3 linked regions of the Verrucosispora sp. NA02020 genome follow. The protein of the gene in region 2 binds, or shares a complex with, the protein of the main gene of each other region. Links are inferred from orthologs where the notes say so. Each region holds a gene or a part of one and is shown on either strand. Other genes may lie near its edges.

Region 1 (5,712 bases), 3.6 Mb from region 2 along the record:
GCGGATCGCCGAGCTCACCGAGCACCTGAAGGTGCACAAGCACGACCACCACAGCCGCCGTGGGCTGCTGCTGCTGGTCGGCCGTCGCCGTCGGCTGCTCAACTACGTGCAGAAGAAGGACATCAACCGCTACCGGTCGCTCATCGAGCGACTCGGTCTGCGTCGGTGACGTGACGGGGGGAGCGGCCCGACGGGCTGCTCCCCCCGTCCGCGTCCCACCCGAGACACGGGCCGCGCGCACCTGAGACAAGGGGAGCCGTCGGCGTACCGGTCTCCGGTAGTGGCCTCCGGAGGCCCCGGCATCTCGCCGGTGGTACCGGGCGCTTCGATCGAAGACCGGCCGTCCGTACAGCTCCCGCGTCGTGGCCCCCGATGCGAAGGAGTACTGCCGCACCATGACCGAGACCAAACTCGGCACCGAAGTCCGCACCGCCGTGATCGACAACGGCTCGTTCGGCACCCGTGAGATCACCTTCTCCACCGGTCGGCTGGCCCGTCAGGCCGCCGGCTCCGTCATCGCCCAGCTCGGCGAGACGGTCGTCCTCTCCGCCACCACCGCCGGCAAGCAGCCGAAGGAGCACTTCGACTTCTTCCCGCTGACCGTCGACGTCGAGGAGCGGATGTACGCCGCGGGCCGGATCCCCGGCTCGTTCTTCCGCCGTGAGGGTCGCCCCAGCGAGGACGCCATCCTCACCTGCCGCCTGATCGACCGGCCGCTGCGCCCCTCGTTCGTCAAGGGCCTGCGCAACGAGGTGCAGGTCGTCGAGACCATCCTCGCGCTCGACCCGCAGCACCCGTACGACGTGGTGGCGATCAACGCCGCCTCGATGTCGACGAAGCTCTCCGGCCTGCCGTTCTCCGGCCCGATCGGGGCCACCCGGATGGCCCACGTCGACGGCCAGTGGGTCGCCTTCCCGACCCACGAGGAGCTGAGCCGCGCCACCTTCGACATGGTGGTGGCCGGTCGCGCCCTGGCCGACGGCGACGTCGCGATCATGATGGTCGAGGCCGAGGCCACCGAGCACACCGTCAAGCTGGTCGCCGACGGTGCCCCGGCGCCCACCGAGGAGGTCGTGGCCAGCGGTCTGGAGGCCGCCAAGCCGGCCATCCGTGAGCTGTGCCGCGCGCAGAGCGAGCTGGCCGAGGTGGCCGCCAAGCCCGTCGCCGACTTCCCGGTCTTCCTGGACTACCAGGACGACGCGTACGACGTGGTCGCCGAGTTCGCTCGCGCCGACGTCGCCGAGGCCCTGCAGATCGCCGGCAAGGCGGACCGCGAGGAGGCCCTCGACGCGATCAAGGCCCGCCTGCAGGAGGAGCTCGGCCCGCGCTTCGAGGGTCGGGAGAAGGAGCTGTCGGCTGCCTTCCGCTCGCTGACCAAGTCCGAGGTGCGCGGCCGGGTGCTGCGGGAGCAGGTCCGGATCGACGGCCGTGGCCCGCGCGAGATCCGTCCGTTGAGCGCCGAGGTCGGCGTGCTGCCCCGGGTGCACGGCTCGGCGCTGTTCGAGCGTGGCGAGACCCAGATCCTCGGCGTCACCACGCTGAACATGCTGCGCATGGAGCAGTCGTTGGACACCCTCTCCCCGGAGAAGTCCAAGCGCTACATGCACAACTACAACTTCCCGCCGTACTCGACCGGTGAGACCGGCCGGGTGGGCTCGCCGAAGCGCCGCGAGATCGGGCACGGCGCGCTGGCGGAGCGGGCGCTGATCCCGGTGCTGCCGTCGCGGGAGGAGTTCCCGTACGCGATCCGCCAGGTCTCCGAGGCGCTCAGCTCCAACGGTTCCACCTCGATGGGTTCGGTCTGCGCCTCGTCGCTGGGTCTGCTCTCCGCCGGTGTGCCGCTGCGGGCGCCGGTGGCCGGCATCGCCATGGGCCTCATCTCCGACGAGGTCGACGGCAAGACCCAGTACGTGACGCTGACCGACATCCTCGGTGCCGAGGACGCCTTCGGTGACATGGACTTCAAGGTCGCCGGCACCCGGGACTTCGTCACCGCCCTGCAGCTCGACACCAAGCTCGACGGCATCCCGTCGGACGTGCTGGCCGCCGCGCTCCAGCAGGCGTACGAGGCCCGGCAGACCATCCTCGACGTGATGCAGCGGGCGATCGAGGCTCCGGCCGAGATGTCCGACTACGCGCCGCGGGTCACCACGGTGAAGATCCCGGTCGACAAGATCGGCATGGTGATCGGCCCGAAGGGCCAGACCATCAACGCCATCCAGGACGAGACCGGCGCCGAGATCTCCATCGAGGACGACGGCACCATCTACGTCGGCGCCACCAACGGCCCGTCGGCGCAGGCCGCGGTCGAGCGGATCAACGCTATCGCCAACCCGACCCTGCCCAAGACGGGCGACCGCTTCCTGGGCACGGTGGTCAAGACCGCGCCGTTCGGCGCGTTCGTCTCGCTGCTGCCGGGCCGCGACGGCCTGCTGCACATCTCCAAGGTGGGCGACGGCAAGCGGGTCGACAAGGTCGAGGACTTCCTCAACGTCGGCGACCGCGTCGAGGTCGAGATCGCCGACGTCGACCAGCGCGGCAAGATCTACCTGGACAAGGTCCGGCCGGAGGGCGCCGAGGCGCCGGCCGCCGAGGCCGGTGGCGAGCGGCCGGCCAGCCGTGACCGGGGCGACCGTGGCCCGCGTGACCGGGGCGACCGCGAGCGCGGTGGCGACCGGGGCGGCCGTGGCCCGGAGGGTGGCGAGGGCGGCGGCGACGGGGACTCCCGTCCGCGGCGCCGCACCCGGCACAGCTGATCGCCGACAGTAGCTAGTACCGCACCGCTGACCGGCCGGGCGACACCGTCGCCCGGCCGGTTCGTGATCCACCACCCCTCGTCGTACTGGGAAGCAGGTTGCCGTGAGTCGGACCCGCCGTTCGTCCTTGCCCACGGCGCGACCGGGAGGGATGCCCTCGGGCGGCCGGCAGGCCGCCACGACCACCCGGTCCGCCGGAGCGGCCACCCGCGCGGTGACCAGGACGTTGAGTGACGACCCGCTGGGCGGTACGGTGCGCCGCACGGTCCTCCCCAGCGGGCTGCGGGTACTCACCGAGGCGATCCCGGCGATGCGCAGCGTCTCGTTCGGCATCTGGGTGGCGGTCGGCTCCCGGGACGAGACCGGCACGCAGGCCGGCGCCGCCCACTTCCTGGAGCACCTGCTCTTCAAGGGCACCCACAAGCGGGACGCCCTGGAGATCTCTTCGTCGATCGAGGCGGTCGGCGGCGAGACCAACGCCTTCACCACGAAGGAGTACACCTGCTACTACGCCCGGGTGCTGGACGAGGACCTGCCCCTGGCCATCGACGTGATGTGCGACCTGGTCGCCGACTCGGTGCTCGACCCGGCCGACGTGGAGACCGAGCGGAGCGTCATCCTCGAAGAGATCGCCATGCACGACGACGAACCCGGCGACGAGGTGCACGACCTGCTCACCCGGGCCGTCTACGGTGACCACCCGCTGGGCCGGCTGATCTCCGGCACCGCCGAGACGGTCACCCCGATGACCCGCCGGCAGATCCAGAGCTTCTACCGCCGCCGCTACGTCGCGCCGCAGATCGTCATCGCCGCCGCCGGGAACCTCGACCACGCGACCGTGGTCCGGCTGGTCCGGTCGGCGCTCAAGGGCAGTCCGCTCGACACCGACCCGGCGACGCCCGCGTCGCACCGGCCGATCACCCCGGCGGTACGCACCCAGACCGCCACCGTGGTCGTCCACGCGAAGGAGACCGAGCAGGCGCACGTCGTGCTCGGCTGCCCCGGCATCGACCGGCTCGACGAGCGACGCTTCGCCCTCGGCGTGCTCAACAACTTGCTCGGCGGCGGCATGTCCAGCCGCCTGTTCCAGGAGATCCGCGAGCGGCGTGGCCTGGCGTACTCGGTCTACTCCTACGCCAGCCAGTACGCCGACACCGGTCTGTTCGGCGTGTACGCCGGGTGCGCCCCGGGGCGGGTGCAGGAGGTGCTGGAGCTGACCCGGGCCGAGTTGGCGCGTACCGCCGCGCAGGGCGTCACCGAGGCCGAACTGGCCCGGGGCAAGGGGATGAGCAAGGGCTCCTTCGTGCTCGGCCTGGAGGACACCGGCTCACGGATGAGCCGGCTGGCCAAGGGCGAGCTGCTCTACGGTGACCTGGTCCCCGTCGACGAACTGCTGCACCGGGTCGACGCGGTCACGCTCGACGACGTCAACGCACTCGCCGCCGACCTGCTCAGCCGACCCATGTCGCTGGCCGTGGTCGGCCCGTTCGGCGACTCGGACTTCGTCGCCTGACCCGGCCGCCCGGGTGCGGCCGTCGTACCGCCGGGGTGCCGGCGTCCCGATTGGGATAGGTTGTGCCGCGTGACTGACGAGCAGGAGAAGGGCGCGACCGGGCCGATCCGGGTCGGTGTGCTGGGTGCCCGGGGCCGGATGGGCCTCGAGGTGTGCAGGGCCGTCGACGGCGCCGCCGACATGGAACTGGTGGCCTCGGTCGACCAGGGCGACCCGTTGACCGCCGTGGCGGACGCCGGTGCGCAGGTGGTCGTCGACTTCACCACCCCGGACGTGGTGATGGACAACCTGCGCTGGTGCGTGGACCACGGCGTGCACGCGGTCGTCGGCACCACCGGCTTCACCGGGCAGCGGCTGGATCAGGTGCGGGACTGGCTCGGCGGCAGGCCGGAACTGGGTGTGGTGATCGCCCCGAACTTCGGCATCGGCGCGGTGCTGATGATGCAGTTCGCCACCCGTGCGGCCCGGCACTTCGAGTCCGTCGAGATCATCGAGCAGCACCACCCGCGCAAGCTCGACGCGCCCAGCGGCACCGCCACGCACACCGCCCGCCTGGTCGCGGCGGCCCGCGCCGAGGCCGGGCTGGGCCCGGTGCCGGACGCCACCGCCGACGAGGTCCCCGGTGCCCGGGGCGCCGACGTCGAGGGGGTGCGCGTGCACGCGGTCCGGGCCACCGGCCTGCTCGCCCACCAGGAGGTGCTCTTCGGCACCACCGGCGAGACGCTGACCATCCGGCACGACTCGTACGACCGGGTCTCGTTCATGCCCGGCGTGCTGCTGGCCGTCCGCGCGGTGCCCGGCCGACCCGGTCTGACCCTCGGCCTGGACCCGCTGCTCGACTGAGCCCGACCCGGGCGGCCGCCACGCCCGACGCGGACCCCTCCCGGACCGGGGTTGCCGTGACGGACCGAGGCTGCCGTGACGGTTCGAGGCGGCCGGGTCCTACCCCTGCTTCGGGCACTGTCGAGCTGAACCGTCTGCGCTATCGCGGCCCGGCCGGCCGCCCGTCACCGTCGGCTGCCCGTCACCGTCGGCTGCCCGTCACCGTCGGTCGGCTACGTGTGATCCGTCGCTGCCGGACGAGCCGTCGCTGGCTGCTCGCTGCCGAGTCGGCCGTCGGTGATCCGTCTCTGCTCTCAGCTCGACAGGCACCGGGGTGGCAGTACATCTCCGTCGTGGTGCTGCCGCAGCCCCGGCCGTCCGACGGCCGCTCAGTCCGCCTCGGCGGGCACCGCCACGTGCAGGCGCAGCTGCGGCACCAGCATGTCGTCCACGTCCAGCGCCCGCCCCGCCCCGTCGGGCTCCCAGCCGGCCGCGCCGAGGAACTTCCGGGACGCCTCGTCGCCCTCGAAGACCCAGGAGACGGCCCGGGTGAATCCAGACTCCCGCCACAGGTCCACACTGGCGGCGAGCAGCCGGCTGCCGTGTCCGCGCCGGCCCCAG
Region 2 (8,033 bases):
TCCAGGATGCCCGCCTCGGCCTTGACGACGTCGGCCAGCGCGGCGAACGTGACGTTCTCCCCGAACGGCGGGCAGCGGCCGATCCGCCAGGTCAGCGGCTCGTCCACCAGCCGGCCGGTGTGCCGGTGCAGCTCGCGTACCAGCCGGCTCTTGCCGATGCCGGCCCGGCCGAAGACGGTGACCACCTGCGGGCGGCGGTCGCGCAGGCTGCGGTGCAGCGCGTTGACGAGCATGCCCAGCTCGTGCTCGCGGTCGATCAGCGGCGTGGTGTCCGGCTCCCGGTCGGTGGCCTGCTGGCGTACCGCGGACAGGGCCAGCCAGACCTCGGTCGGTGCGGACCGGCCGCGCAGCGTGACCGGGGGCTGCTCGTCGTAGCGGATGGTGTCCCGGGTGAGCGCGTGCGTGGTCCCGTCCACCAGCACCCCGCCGGGCGGGGCGACCGACTGCAGGCGGGAGGCGGTGTTCACCACGTCGCCGGCGACGATCGCCTGCCCGCCGTCGCGGGCCGCCGCCACGTCGACGAGCGCCTCACCGGTCGCCACCCCGACCCGGAAGCGCAGGCCGTCGGTGCCGGTGGGGGTGAACCGGGTCAGCACCCGTTGCAGCTCCAGACCGGCGCGGACGCAGCGCAACGCGTCGGTCTCGGTGGCCACCGGTGCGCCGAACAGGGCCATCACCGCGTCGCCGATGTACTTCTCCACCACCCCGCCGTACTGCCCGACCACCCGGCGGGCGGCGGAGAAGAACCCGGTCTGCATGCCCCGGACCAGCTCCGGGTCGGCCCGCTCGACGTACGGCGTGAAATCGATCAGGTCGACGAAGAGGACGCTGACCCGGCGGCGGTCCTCCTGGGGGAGCGGGGCGGGGCGGTCGCTGCCGGCCCGGGGCGTGCCGCAGGAGGTGCAGAAGGCCACGTCGGCGGCGAGCGGGTTCAGGCAGTGCGGGCAGACGGCGCCGAGCTCCGCACCGCAGCCACCGCAGAAGCGGTCGCCGTCGGCGGCGGTGCGTCCACAGCGATCACACTGTGCGGCGATGACACCCTCCACTGGCGAGCCCCCGACGCCCGGGGGCGCAGGTCCGAGTATCGCTGCCCGGTGGACTGTCGGGTACCGGGCTGTTGGCTTGTGGACACTCCTCCGGGCGGTCCGACGCGTACCGAACGGCTAGATTCAGGCAGCCGATCAAGTGGACACGCTGAGCAGGGGGACAGCCTCATGGTGTACGTCATGTTGAAGAGTGACTGGACCGACGGTAACGGAGTCACCCATCCGGCCGGTGACTCGGTGGACGTGGACGCCGCGACCCTCGCGCTCCTGCAGGCGCAGGGCATCGTCGGCGAGGTGCCGGGGTCGGGCAAGGACGGCACCGACTGGGCCGGTCCGGGCGGTACGGACTGGGCCGGTCCGGGCAGCACCAAGCCCTGACCTGGACGGTGCACGGGCGGGGCCGGGGACGATCGTCCCCGGCCCCGCCCGTTCGTCGTGCCCGCGTCGTCGCGCTGGGTCAGCGGTCGCTCATGCCCGCCCGGCGGCGCAGGGCCGGCACGTCGGTGACGACGATCCGTCGACCCTCGGTACGCAGCCAGCCACGGTTGGCGAAGGACCCGATCGCCTGGTTGACGCTCTGTCGTGAGCCGCCGGCCATCTCGGCGAGCTGGCTCTGGTTCAGCTCGATGGTGATCATCGGAGCCTGACTCTCCCCGGCGAGCCGGACCAGCGTCTTGGCGACCCGACCGGGCAGGTCGAGGAAGACGTGGTCGGCGTTCTGCTCGGTGAGTCGGCGGATGAGCGCGCCCAGCGAGCGCATCACCGCGTCCAGGATGCGCGGATTGGAGTGCACCAGCTCCATGAAGGCGCCCCGGGACAGGGCGAGGGCGGTGCAGTCCTCGATCGCCTCCGCGGACGCGGACCGGGTGGAGGCGTCCAGCAACGAGACCTCACCGAGAACGTCCGGCGGTCGGATCACCGACAGCACGGCCCGTTCGCCGGTCGGCGCGGTGCGGAACACGGCCACGGCACCCCGTCGCAGCACGATGAGCGACTCGCCGGGGTCGTTCTCCACGAACAGCAACTGACCCTTGCGATACGTCCGGGGCACCGCAGCGGCGATGACCCGCTGACGCACCTCCGGCTCCAGCCCGGCGAACATCTCCACACCCGTGAGCGCGTCGCCCGGCTCCGGCAGGCGCATCTCCACGGCCCCACCCCTCCCCGGTAAAGGACCAAACTCGCTCACCGGGTGAGCCTGGCGGCCCTTGACGAGGTGTTCTGACACCCGTGCGGCGTCCGGCAGCGGTACACATCAGATCATGACGGTCCGGTCGCTTGCTGTACACCCCTCAAATCACTTCCGTGACAGCTTCGAGCTGCGGATGTCCCCCAATCGGGACGATTGGAAACGCTCCCGGGGTGGGTGACCCGGTCGAGCGGCCCCGTCGGGCGTCGGCGAGGATGGCGGGGATGGCCTACCGCTACTTCTACGACTGCGAATTCATCGAGGACGGCCGGACCGTCGAGCTGGTCTCGATCGGCGTCGTCGACGAGTACGACCGCGAGTTCTACGCGGTCTCCACCGAGTTCGACGCCAGCCGCGCCGTGCCCTGGGTCCGCCGCAACGTGCTGGACAAGCTGCCCTCCCCGGCGGACCGGGCGTGGCGCTCGCGGGAGCGCATCCGCGACGAGCTGTACGACTTCCTGGTCGAGCCGATCCGCGACCGGCCCGGCGAGGAACTGGAGCTGTGGGCCTGGTACGCCGCGTACGACCACGTGGTGCTGGCGCAGCTCTGGGGCGCCATGCCGGCCCTGCCCCGGGAGATCCCCCGCTACACCAAGGAGCTGCGACAGCTCTGGGACGAGCGGGGGCGGCCACGGTTGCCGAACGCCGACGCGGCCCGTCACGACGCCCTGGTCGACGCCCGGCACAACCTGGCCCGCTGGCGGGCGATCACCGGTTCGTAGCGCCGGTGTCCCCGCAGTGCGGTCGATCGGTGGTTTGGCCCGTTCTGCCCCGGGCATCGGTGTGGCCAACGGTGCCGAGGTGAGGGAGCGTGACGAGGTGTTGACCGTCCGGGACGCCCGGCGCCGGATCACCGAGTTGATCAGGGCGGCCGAAGTCTGCACGCTCACCACGACCTCCCTCGACGGCCGGCTCGTCGGCCGTCCGATGGCGCTGCAACGCGCGGACTTCGACGGCGAGTTGTGGTTCTTCGCGGACGCCGGGTCGTCGACCGTCCGCCAGTTGCGGGTCAACGCGGAGGTGGCGGTGGGCTTCCACGACCCGGACGGGCGGGTCTGGGTGTCGATGTCCGGTACGGCCCGGGACGACTACGACCGGGCGCGGGCCGAACGGTTGTGGCACCCGGGGCTCACCGGGTGGTTCCCCGACGGGGTGGCGACGAGCGGTTTGACGCTGATCGCGGTGCACGTCACCGAGGCCCGGTGCTGGGACGCCCGGGACGGCCGTTCGGTCGGCCTGCTGGGGCAGGGCGGCTCGGGCTCGGGCGGTGGTCCGGCGTCCGCCGGTGACGATACCTGCTGACTGGCGGTGACGACGCTTACTGGCTGGTAACCGGGGCGCGGTGTGAGGTGGGCCGGTGCGGCGACTACAGTTCGGGGGGACGGCCCGCCCCGGGCCGGCAACGGTGCCGAGGTCTGACCTGACACTTATCCTGGGGCTTGATCGGGCTTGACCGAATTGCTCCCAGGAGGATGAGCGGATCATGCGTATCGGCGTGCTCACCGGCGGCGGCGACTGCCCGGGTCTCAACGCGGTCATCCGGGCGGTGGTCCGTAAGGGCGTCGCCAGCTACGGCCATGAGTTCGTAGGGTTCCGGGACGGCTGGAAGGGCCCGCTGGAGGGTCTGTCCCGTCCGCTGGGCATCGCGGAGGTCCGGGGGATCCTGCCGCGCGGCGGCACCATCCTCGGCTCCTCGCGGACCAACCCCTTCAAGATCGAGAACGGCGTCGAGCGGATCAAGGACAACCTGGCCGCACAGGGCGTCGACGCGTTGATCGCCATCGGCGGCGAGGACACCCTCGGTGTCGCCACCAAGCTGCACGAGCTGGACGTCAAGGTCATCGGCGTGCCGAAGACCATCGACAACGACCTCGGCGCCACCGACTACACCTTCGGCTTCGACACCGCGGTGAACATCGCGATGGAGGCGATCGACCGGCTGCACACCACCGCCGAGAGCCACCACCGCACCCTGGTCGTCGAGGTGATGGGCCGGCACGCCGGCTGGATCGCCCTGCACGCCGGCCTGGCCGGTGGCGCCAACGTGATCCTGCTGCCGGAGCGGCAGTTCGACGTCGAGCAGGTCGCCGGCTACGTCGAGAAGCGCTTCCAGCACCAGTACGCCCCGATCGTCGTGGTCGCCGAGGGAGCCCAGCCGCTGGAGGGCCAGATGGTCCTGCAGAACCAGGAGCTCGACTCGTTCGGTCACGTCCGGCTCGGCGGCATCGGCCAGTGGCTGGCCGAGCAGCTGGAGGCCAAGACCGGCAAGGAGGCCCGCACCGTCGTGCTCGGGCACATCCAGCGCGGTGGCACGCCGACCGCCTTCGACCGGGTGCTCGCCACCCGGCTCGGCCTGCAGGCGATCGACGCCGTGCACGAGGGTGACTGGGGCAAGATGGTCGCGATGCAGAGCACGGACATCGTCCGCGTCCCGCTCGCCGACGCCACCCGCGAGCTGAAGACCGTTCCGCTGGAGCGGTACGCCGAGGCCGAGGTCTTCTTCGGCAGCTGATCGTCGTCCCGACGTCGCGGCGGACCAGCAGGTCCGCCGCGACGCCGGCTCCCGAAGGGGGTACGTCAGGTGTCAGCCGGGGTGCACACCGTCGCGGTGATCGGCGCGGGCAAGATCGGCGAGCTGATGCTCTCCGGCCTGCTGCGGTCCGGCTGGCCGGTGGACCGGCTGCTGGCCACCGCCCGGCGGCCGGCACGCGCCGAGGAACTCGCCGCCCGCTACGGCGTCCGGGTGGTGGACAACCTCACCGCCGTCGACGAGGCCGACGTGCTCGCCGTCTCGGTCAAGCCGCAGGACGCCGCCGCCCTGCTGGACGAGATCGGGCCCAAGGTGCCCGCCGAGAAGCTGGTCATCTCGCTCTGCGCGGGCCTGCCCAGCAGCTTCTTCAGCCGCCGGCTGCCCGAGGGCACCCCGGTGGTCCGGGTGATGACCAACACCCCGGCCCTGGTGGACCAGGCGATGACCGCCATCTCCGCCGGGGCGCACGCCACCGGCACACACCTGTCGCTGGCCGAGGAGATGTTCACGCCGCTCGGCGCGACGATCCGGGTGCCCGAGACCCAGCAGGACGCGGTCACCGCGCTCTCCGGCTCCGGCCCGGCGTACTTCTATCTGCTGGTCGAGGCGATGACCGACGCCGGCATCCTGCTCGGCCTGCCCCGGCAGGTGGCGCACGACCTGATCGTGCAGACCGCGATCGGCTCGGCGGTGATGCTGCGGGACTCCGGCGAACATCCCGTGAAGCTCCGCGAGGCGGTCACCTCACCCGCCGGCACCACCATCTCCGCCATCCGAGAGCTGGAGAACCACGGCGTACGCGCGGCGCTGCTGGCCGCCCTCGAAGCGGCCCGCGACCGGGCCCGCGAGCTGGCCGCCCAGGCCGAGTGAACGGCACCGCCGGTACGCGGTGACGACGCCCCGGCGGCGCAGGTCGGCAGCGGGCTCCTTCCGGCGACCGGCGTGCCGCATACTGTCGCGGTGTTCACACTCGCCCAGGCCCGGCACCTGGTAGCCACCCTGCGTCCCCGCATCGACGAACTGATCCGGGTCCGGGCCGACCTGGCCGAGTTGCAGACCGACCTGGCCTCCCACGGGCTGAGCGCGCTCGGCGGGCGCGCCGAGGTGAAGGCGCTGGAGGCCCGGCTGCACGCCACACTCGACGACATCCGGCAGCACGGCATCGAGATCAAGAGCCTCGCGCCGGTGCTGCTCGACTTCCCCGGCGAACGGGACGGCCGTCAGGTGCTCTGGTGCTGGTTGGAAGGCGACAGCGACGTGCGCTGGTACCACCGCGCCGACTGCGGCTTCGCCGGCCGCCGCCCACTGTGACCGGTGTGGCCCGGGCACGCCGTTGCCGGAGGCGTCTGCCCCAGCTCGCGCACATGCCATCGTCGACAGTGGTTGGTCATCGACCAGGGTGGACGAAACGGCGGCTGTTCGGTGGCGGTGTGTGCCGATGTGGGCGTTGCTCGCGCGGTAAGGCCGCAGGCGTCCGGGCGGTCGGCCCTTCTGCCGCCAGAGAAGCCGCCGAGTTCGCCGGAGCTATCGTTATTTCGTTTCGGTGGCTGGGGGCAGGACCAGGCTGGCTGGAGGACCTTGTGACGGTGGTGCCCGCAGGCGGGCTGGAACCCTGCGGTGAGGAGCTCCGGCGTTTCGCTCGGCGACCGCTCCGAGGACGGCGACTGCAACTCATCGTCGACGGGGCAGAGCCGGTCGACGTGCCAGAGGTGGTGAGCGAGGCTCTCGCCGTTCCAGTCGCCGCCTCGCACTGCATGACGTGCTCGCGTACAAGGAACGGCGGTCGAGGGCGCGTCGTGAGGCGTTGGACGAGTTGACCGCGGACGCGATCGACACGGGCGTCTACGACGAGGCGATCAGGCGCGGCCGCCAGTCGTCAGATGATCAACTCGGCGCGTGACCGGCCCTGCTTGGCCCCCGGCCCACACGGACCGTCGCGACGCAACGAGTGGAGGCACCTTGATGTTCGCCATCGCCCTGACCGGGGACGCGCAACTGCGTCCGCTCGATCCGTGGCACGCCGAGGAGTTCCTGGCCAACCTCGACCGGGCCCGGGAGCACATCGCACCCTGGGTGGGGCCGTCCTTCGTGGCGAGCGACCTGGACGGGGCGCGGCAGGTGTTGCAGCGCTACGCGGACCGGTGGGCCCGGGACGGCGGCGGGATCTGGGGGATCTGGCTCGGCGACCGGCTGGTCGGCGGGGTACTGCTGGTGTCGTTCGACGCGGCGACCGGGGTCTGCGAGGCGGGCTGCTGGCTGGAACCGGCAGCCGAGGGGCGCGGCCTGGTGACCCGCGCGGTCGAACGCATCATCGACTGGGCATTGGTCGAGCGTGGCCTGCACCGGGTCGAGTGGCGTACCAACGCGGGCAACGTGCGCAGCATCGCGGTGGCGCGTCGGCTCGGGATGCGGCGCGACGGCGTACTCCGGGAGGTGTTGTCCCGTCCGTCCGGGCGGGTCGACCTGGAGGTTTGGTCGGTGCTGGCGCCGGAGTGGCGGGCCCGCCGCGAGGGCGCGGCAGCTAGCGACGGATGAACCTGGAGCCGGGGCCGCCACCCGTGCCGGCGGCCGGCGGGGGCTGACGGGTCAGCCGGCCTGGGCCAGCGCCGCGCGCAGCTTGTCAGCGTCGCCGGGGGCCTCCTGCTGCCAGTTGGCCGGGTCGGCGGAATAGACCGTGCCGTAGGCCGGGGTGTCCGGCTGGAACCGCCAGCTCTCGGCGAGGGCGCCGGCGTCCACCGCGTCGTAGCCGATGCGGTCGAGGAACGCGGTGACGACGGCCTTGGCCTCGGCGTCGTCCCCGGCGATGGGCAGCGCGCTGCGGTCGGCCGCGCCGGCCGGTCGGGCCAGGGAGGACAGGTGCCTGAAGTGGATGTTGTTGAACGCCTTCACCACGCGCGACTCGGGCAGGTGACGTTGCAACAGCTCGCTGCTGGTGGCGGTGCCCTCGTCCAGTTCAGGGAACCGGCCGTCGCGCTGCGGATAGTAGTTGTTGGTGTCGATGACGACCTTGCCGGCCAACGGCGCGACCGGCACCGACCGGTACGCCTTGAGCGGGATGGTGACCACTACCAGGTCACCGGCCTCGGCGGCGGCGTCAGCGGTGCCCGCGCTGGCACCCGAGCCCAACTCGTCGACCAGGTCGGTCAGCGTCTCCGGTCCGCGCGAGTTGCTGACCACCACCTCGTACCCGGCGGCCACCGCCAGCCGTGCGACGGTGCCCCCGATGTGTCCGCTCCCGATCAGACCCACGACCGACACGCCAGATCCT
Region 3 (5,534 bases), 3.6 Mb from region 2 along the record:
TGGGTGACTTCTCTCCGTCCGGGTGGTTTGATCATGACTTCTTGACCGGAGGGCGTTGGAGTCCTAGCCTCGCCATAAAGGCTCACATTGCCCGACCGGCGCAGGCTAAGCGCACAACATAGATCTCGTAACAGAACAGCATCACTTTGGCCGGTTTCGCCGGCTGCATACGTCGACCGGACAGGCCGGTCCGGATCGGCGTGACAACTGCACCCGGCCCGCCGACGGTCCCCGTGACCTCGTCGGCGGAGGAAGCCATCCCACGGCCAGGCGCTCCGGTCGGGCGTCCAGAGCCGTAGGAGCGTGTCCACCGGCATGCTGCTGCGGCGCGACGTTCAGGGGAGGCGCGCCATGTCGAGGCGGTACGGGTCCATCGGGTGGCCGGCATGAGCGGGGGAGCGGGCGCACCCGCCGAGGCGGGGGCCACCGACGACGGTGAGCAGAGTCCGGGGTCGCCGGGGAAGCCGACGCCCCGCGTCGCGGCGACCGGTGACGCAGCCCGGGGGGCCGCCGGATGAGGGGCCTGGACGTGGTGCTCCTGGTCGCCGTCCTGTTGCTGACCGTGGTCGTGCTCGGTGCGGCCTTCCTCGGGTTGCGGGTGCTGCGCGGCATGCAGTCACGCCCCGCGCCGGAGGATCCCGCCTACATCGCGGAGAAGGACCGTCGGGAGCAGTCGCTGGCGGCGTTGCGGACCGCCGCCGACGAGGTGAACAGCACCATCGACGTGGCCAAGTCGGCGGCGTCCGCCGCGCGCGCCGAGGCGGCGGGGGCCAAGGCGGAGGCGAAGTCGGCCCGAGCGGAGGCCCGCCGGGTGCTCGACGACGCCCGCGCCGAGGCGGACGCCGTACTGGAACGGGCGCACAAGCAGGCCGAGGCGGACGCCGAACAGTTGCGGACGGCGGCCCGGCGCAGCGGTGAGCGGGAGGTGGCGGTGCTCGCCGCGACCACCCGGGAACAGGCCGCCGAGGTCGAGCGGCGGGCGACCCGGATGGACGAGCGGGAGCGGCTGCACACCGAGGAGGTGGAGCGGCTCGCCGAGCGGGAGCGCCAGCTCACCGCCGCGAATGCGGCGTTGGCGGCTCGTGAGGCGGCGCTGGCGGTCCGGGAGACGGAGTTGACCGAGGCGGAGAACCAGCGGCGTCGGGAGCTGGAACGGGTGGCCGGACTGACCGCCGACGCGGCCCGGACCGAGCTGGTCGAGGCGATCGAGACCCAGGCCAAGCGGGAGGCCGCGCTGCTGGTGCGGGACATCGAGTCCGACGCCCGGTCGACGGCCGAGCAGCGGGCCCGGCACATCGTGGTCGACGCGATCCAGCGGGTGGCCAGCGAACAGACCGCGGAGAGCGTGGTCAGTGTGCTGCACCTGCCGGGCGACGAGATGAAGGGCCGGATCATCGGCCGGGAGGGCCGTAACATCCGGGCCTTCGAGTCGGTCACCGGCGTCAACCTGATCATCGACGACACCCCCGAGGCGGTGCTGCTCTCCTGCTTCGACCCGGTACGCCGGGAGGTGGGCCGGTTGACCCTGGAGAAGCTGGTGCTCGACGGCCGGATCCACCCGCACCGGATCGAGGAGGTGCACGACCTGGCCCGCCAGGAGGTCGACCAGCTCTGCCGGCGGGCCGCCGAGGACGCCCTCGTGGAGGTCGGGATCACCGAGATCCACGACGAGCTGATCACCCTGCTCGGGCGGCTGCGCTACCGCACCTCGTACGGGCAGAACGTGCTCAAGCACCTGGTGGAGACCGCGCACATCGCCGGGGTGATGGCCGCCGAGCTGCGCCTGGACGTGCCGTTGATCAAGCGCTCGGCGTTCCTGCACGACATCGGCAAGGCGCTCACCCACGAGGTGGAGGGCAGCCACGCCATCATCGGTGCCGACGTGGCCCGCAAGTACGGCGAGAGCGAGGACGTGGTGCACGCCATCGAGGCGCACCACAACGAGGTGCCGCCGCAGACCGTCGAGGCCGTGCTCACCCAGGCCTCCGACGCCTGTTCCGGCGGACGGCCGGGGGCACGGCGGGAGAGCCTTGAGGCGTACGTGAAGCGGCTGGAGCGGATCGAGGAGATCGCGGCCGGCAAGCAGGGTGTGGAGAAGGTCTTCGCCATGCAGGCGGGCCGGGAGATCCGGGTGATGGTCAAGCCCGACGACGTCGACGACATCGGCGCGGCGGTGCTGGCCCGCGACGTGGCCAAGCAGGTCGAGGAAGAGTTGACCTACCCGGGGCAGATCCGGGTGACGGTGGTACGCGAGTCCCGGGTCACCGAGATCGCCCGCTGACGCCGATGGCCGGTCGGTGGCTTCTCGCCTCCGACCGGCCATCCGGTTCGTGTGGTGCTCCTGATCGAGGTCAGGTGGCCGTGCCGGCGACCGCCACGTCCTGGCCGAGGCCCGGCTCTGCCCGGCTCGGGGTCGCGTCGTCCTTCGGCGTGTTCTTGATCGTCCGACGGCCCTGGGCGAGGCGGCGCTGGGCGTACTCGGCGAGCTTCGACAGCAGGTAGTTGACGGCGATGTAGATGACGCCGACGACGAAGTACACCTGGATCGGGTTGTCCAGCACCTGGATGACGAAGCTGCTCTTCCGGAGCACCTCCTCGTAGCTGATGATGAAGCCCAGCGAGGTGTCCTTGAAGACCACGACGAGCTGGCTGATCAGCGCCGGGAGCATGATCCGGAACGCCTGCGGCAGCAGGATCATCCGGGTCGCCTGGAACGAGGTCAGACCGATCGCGTCGGCCGCCTCGCGCTGGCCGCCGGGCAGGCCCTCCATGCCGGAGCGGAGGATCTCACCGATGACCACACCGTTGTAGATGGTCAGGCCGATCACCAGGTACCACAGGATGCTGCCCAGGTCCACGCCGAGCACCGGCAGGCCGCTGGCGCAGAAGAAGATCGTGATGACGACCGGCAGTCCCCGGAACACCTCGACGAAGAACTTGGTCACGCCGTTGAGCACCCAGCTCAGCCCGCGTACGGCCAGGGCCACCGGCGGCGCCAGGGTGGTGAAGCGACGGCGCATCAGCGCCTTGAGCTGCACCCGCAGGATGGCGAGCAGGGTGCCGAAGACCAGCGAGCTGACGATGGCCAGCGCGGCGGCGATCAGCGTGGCCTGGAAGCCCTGGCCGAGCTGGGTCCACACCTGGCCGAAGACCTCGTTGCTCGGGTCGATCAGCGGTCCCCACTTCTCCATCGCGAACTGCTCACGCTCGTCGAGCGGCTTGTACACGAGGAAGTAGGCACCGGCGACGGCCGCGACGGCGGCGAGCACGCTGGAGATGATGGTGACCCGACGGGCGCGCGGACCGGGGGCGTCGTAGAGGACCGACATCGTCTGGTTGCTCATCGGGCCACCGCCTGCCGGCGCTCGATCCGGTCCAGCATCAGGCCGAGGGGGACCGTGAGGATCAGGTAGCCCAGGCTGATGCCGATGAAGACGGGGATGATCGGCAGGCCACCCACACTGGTGAGTGCCTGGCCACTGGCGGAGAGGTCTCCGGCGACGCCGAAGAAGCCGGCCAGCGCCGAATTCTTGATCATGGCGATCAGCACGCTGCCGAGCGGCACGATCGCTCCTTTCCATGCCTGGGGCAGGACGACGAAGCGCAGGTTCTGCGTGAAGGTGAGCCCGATGGCCCGAGCCGCCTCGGCCTGGCCGCTCGACACACCGTTCACACCGCTGCGGACCGCCTCGGCCACGAAGGCGGCCGTGTAGACGCTCAGCGCGATGAACGCGAACCGGAAGTAGGGGAGATCGGTGCCCATGCGCTGGAAGATCGCGTCCAGCCCCGGGATCCGGAGGAAGTCGGCGTTGGACCCGAGTGCCGGGAGACCGAACGCCGCGAAGAACATGACAATCGTGAGTGGACAGTTGCGCAGCACCGTGACATACGTTCCGCCGAGCCACCGCAGTGGCGGCACCGGCGAGATCCGCATGACGGCCACGAGAACGCCGAGGATCAACGCCCCCGTGGCCGACAGGATGCAGAGCTGAAGAGTGACAAAGAATCCACTGCGAAAGACGTCGAAATTGTCGACGAGGACGTTCACGAAATCACCCTTCAGCTAAGGGATCAGTAGCGGTCGACGGTCGGGATCTTCGGGTCGGTCGAGTCGACCTTGCCCGCGGTGTTCTTCCAGGCCTCCAGGTAACGGCCGTCGGTGAAGGACGCCTCGAGGGTGTCGTTCAGGAAGGTGCGGAAGTCGTTGTCGCCCTTCTTGAGGCCGATGCCGTACGGCTCCTCGGTGAAGGTCTCACCGGCGAGCTTGAACTGGCCCTCGTTCTGCGACATGTAGCCGGTCAGGATCACGTTGTCCGTGGTGATCGCGTCCACCTGGCCGCCCTTGAGGGCGTCGAGGCACTTGGTGTACACGTCGAAGACGACGAGCTGCTCGGCGACGTTGCTCAGGTACGGCTCGATGTTCTTGGCCGGGGTCGAACCCTGCACCGAGCAGATCTTCTTGGTGGTCGTCTTGAACGAGTCGGGGCCGGTGATCTCGTTCTCGTCGGCCCGGACCAGGATCGTCTGGCCGGCGATGTAGTACGGCCCGGCGAAGTCGATCCGCTCCTTGCGGGTGTCGTTGATCGTGTAGGTCGCGATGACCAGGTCGACCGCCGACTCCTCGATCCGCTGCTCGCGGACGGCGGACGGGGTCTCGACCCACTCGATCTTGCTCGCCGGGATGCCCAGCTCGGCGGCGATGACCTTGCCGACCTCGACGTCGAAGCCCTGCGGGTCGCCGTCGAGGCCCTTGAGGCCGAACAGCGGCTGGTCGAACTTGGTGCCGATCTTGATGGACTGGGCCTTGTTGAGGCGCTCCATCGTGCTGCCGGCGGCGAAGTCCTTGGTCTCGCCGGTGGCGGCGTCGTCGGCGTCGTCCCCGCCGCAGGCGGTCATGCCGAGGGCGAGGGTGGCTGCCGCGGCAACGGCCGCTATGCGCTTAATACGCATTTTTCATCTCCTTCTGCGACAAAGCTCCGCCGCCGGGGGGACGGCGTGCTCGTATTCGGTCGGACTAGTGAGTGAGGATCTTGGAGAGGAAGTCCTTGGCCCGGTCGGTCTTCGGGCTGGCGAAGAACTCGTTCGGGGTGGACTCCTCGACCAGCTTGCCGTCGGCCATGAAGATGACCCGGTTGGCGGCGTGCCGGGCGAAGCCCATCTCGTGGGTCACCACGACCATGGTCATGCCGTCACGGGCCAGCGAGGTCATCACCTCCAGCACCTCGCCGACCATCTCCGGGTCGAGTGCGCTGGTGGGCTCGTCGAAGAGCATCGCCTTGGGCTGCATGGCCAACGCCCGGGCGATCGCGACGCGCTGCTGCTGACCGCCGGAGAGCTGGGCCGGGTACTTGTCGGCCTGGTTGGCGATGCCCACCCGGTCGAGCAGGGCCAGACCCCGCTCGCGGGCCGCCGCCGGCTTCTCCTTGCGCACCTTGACCGGGCCAAGGGTGACGTTCTCGAGGATCGTCTTGTGCGCGAAGAGGTTGAAGGACTGGAACACCATCCCGACCTCGCTGCGCAGCTTCGCCAGGGCC

The links.
Region 1: HUT12_RS24555 (region 2) and HUT12_RS08300 share a complex: the UniProt entries of both Bacillus subtilis proteins name them as parts of the possible RNA degradosome complex. The link is inferred for Verrucosispora sp. NA02020 from one-to-one orthologs.
Region 3: HUT12_RS24555 (region 2) and rny share a complex: the UniProt entries of both Bacillus subtilis proteins name them as parts of the possible RNA degradosome complex. The link is inferred for Verrucosispora sp. NA02020 from one-to-one orthologs.

The regions. Positions count from the first base shown.
Region 1 is NZ_CP054923.1:1,886,753-1,892,464, forward strand. Bases 1-3,075 are described here. They hold HUT12_RS08300 (polyribonucleotide nucleotidyltransferase), read left to right. Parts: upstream 1-395; coding sequence 396-2,756; downstream 2,757-3,075. Other genes in these bases: rpsO (30S ribosomal protein S15), read left to right, coding at 1-169; HUT12_RS08305 (pitrilysin family protein), read left to right, coding at 2,908-3,075. Outside these bases: more of HUT12_RS08305, read left to right, coding at 3,076-4,269; dapB (4-hydroxy-tetrahydrodipicolinate reductase), read left to right, coding at 4,339-5,112; HUT12_RS08315 (GNAT family N-acetyltransferase), read right to left, coding at 5,481-5,712. UniProt on the Bacillus subtilis protein: Involved in mRNA degradation. Catalyzes the phosphorolysis of single-stranded polyribonucleotides processively in the 3'- to 5'-direction. Necessary for competence development in Bacillus subtilis.
Region 2 is NZ_CP054923.1:5,527,141-5,535,173, reverse strand. The notes cover bases 2,974-5,732. They hold HUT12_RS24555 (6-phosphofructokinase), read left to right. Parts: upstream 2,974-3,718; coding sequence 3,719-4,747; downstream 4,748-5,732. Other genes in these bases: HUT12_RS24545 (DUF2203 domain-containing protein), read left to right, coding at 5,726-5,732; proC (pyrroline-5-carboxylate reductase), read left to right, coding at 4,817-5,635; HUT12_RS24560 (pyridoxamine 5'-phosphate oxidase family protein), read left to right, coding at 3,037-3,537. Also shown: HUT12_RS24580 (adenylate/guanylate cyclase domain-containing protein), read right to left, coding at 1-1,046; HUT12_RS24575 (hypothetical protein), read left to right, coding at 1,227-1,424; HUT12_RS24570 (Crp/Fnr family transcriptional regulator), read right to left, coding at 1,504-2,196; HUT12_RS24565 (polyadenylate-specific 3'-exoribonuclease AS), read left to right, coding at 2,460-2,957; more of HUT12_RS24545, read left to right, coding at 5,733-6,076; HUT12_RS24540 (hypothetical protein), read left to right, coding at 6,525-6,665; HUT12_RS24535 (GNAT family N-acetyltransferase), read left to right, coding at 6,728-7,300; HUT12_RS24530 (NADPH-dependent F420 reductase), read right to left, coding at 7,352-8,023. UniProt on the Bacillus subtilis protein: Catalyzes the phosphorylation of D-fructose 6-phosphate to fructose 1,6-bisphosphate by ATP, the first committing step of glycolysis.
Region 3 is NZ_CP054923.1:1,958,209-1,963,742, forward strand. What follows is about bases 1-2,897. They hold rny (ribonuclease Y), read left to right. Parts: upstream 1-514; coding sequence 515-2,281; downstream 2,282-2,897. Other genes in these bases: HUT12_RS08605 (amino acid ABC transporter permease), read right to left, coding at 2,352-2,897. In the rest of the region: more of HUT12_RS08605, read right to left, coding at 2,898-3,344; HUT12_RS08610 (amino acid ABC transporter permease), read right to left, coding at 3,341-4,048; HUT12_RS08615 (glutamate ABC transporter substrate-binding protein), read right to left, coding at 4,072-4,950; HUT12_RS08620 (amino acid ABC transporter ATP-binding protein), read right to left, coding at 5,015-5,534. UniProt on the Bacillus subtilis protein: Endoribonuclease that initiates mRNA decay. Initiates the decay of all SAM-dependent riboswitches, such as yitJ riboswitch. Involved in processing of the gapA operon mRNA, it cleaves between cggR and gapA.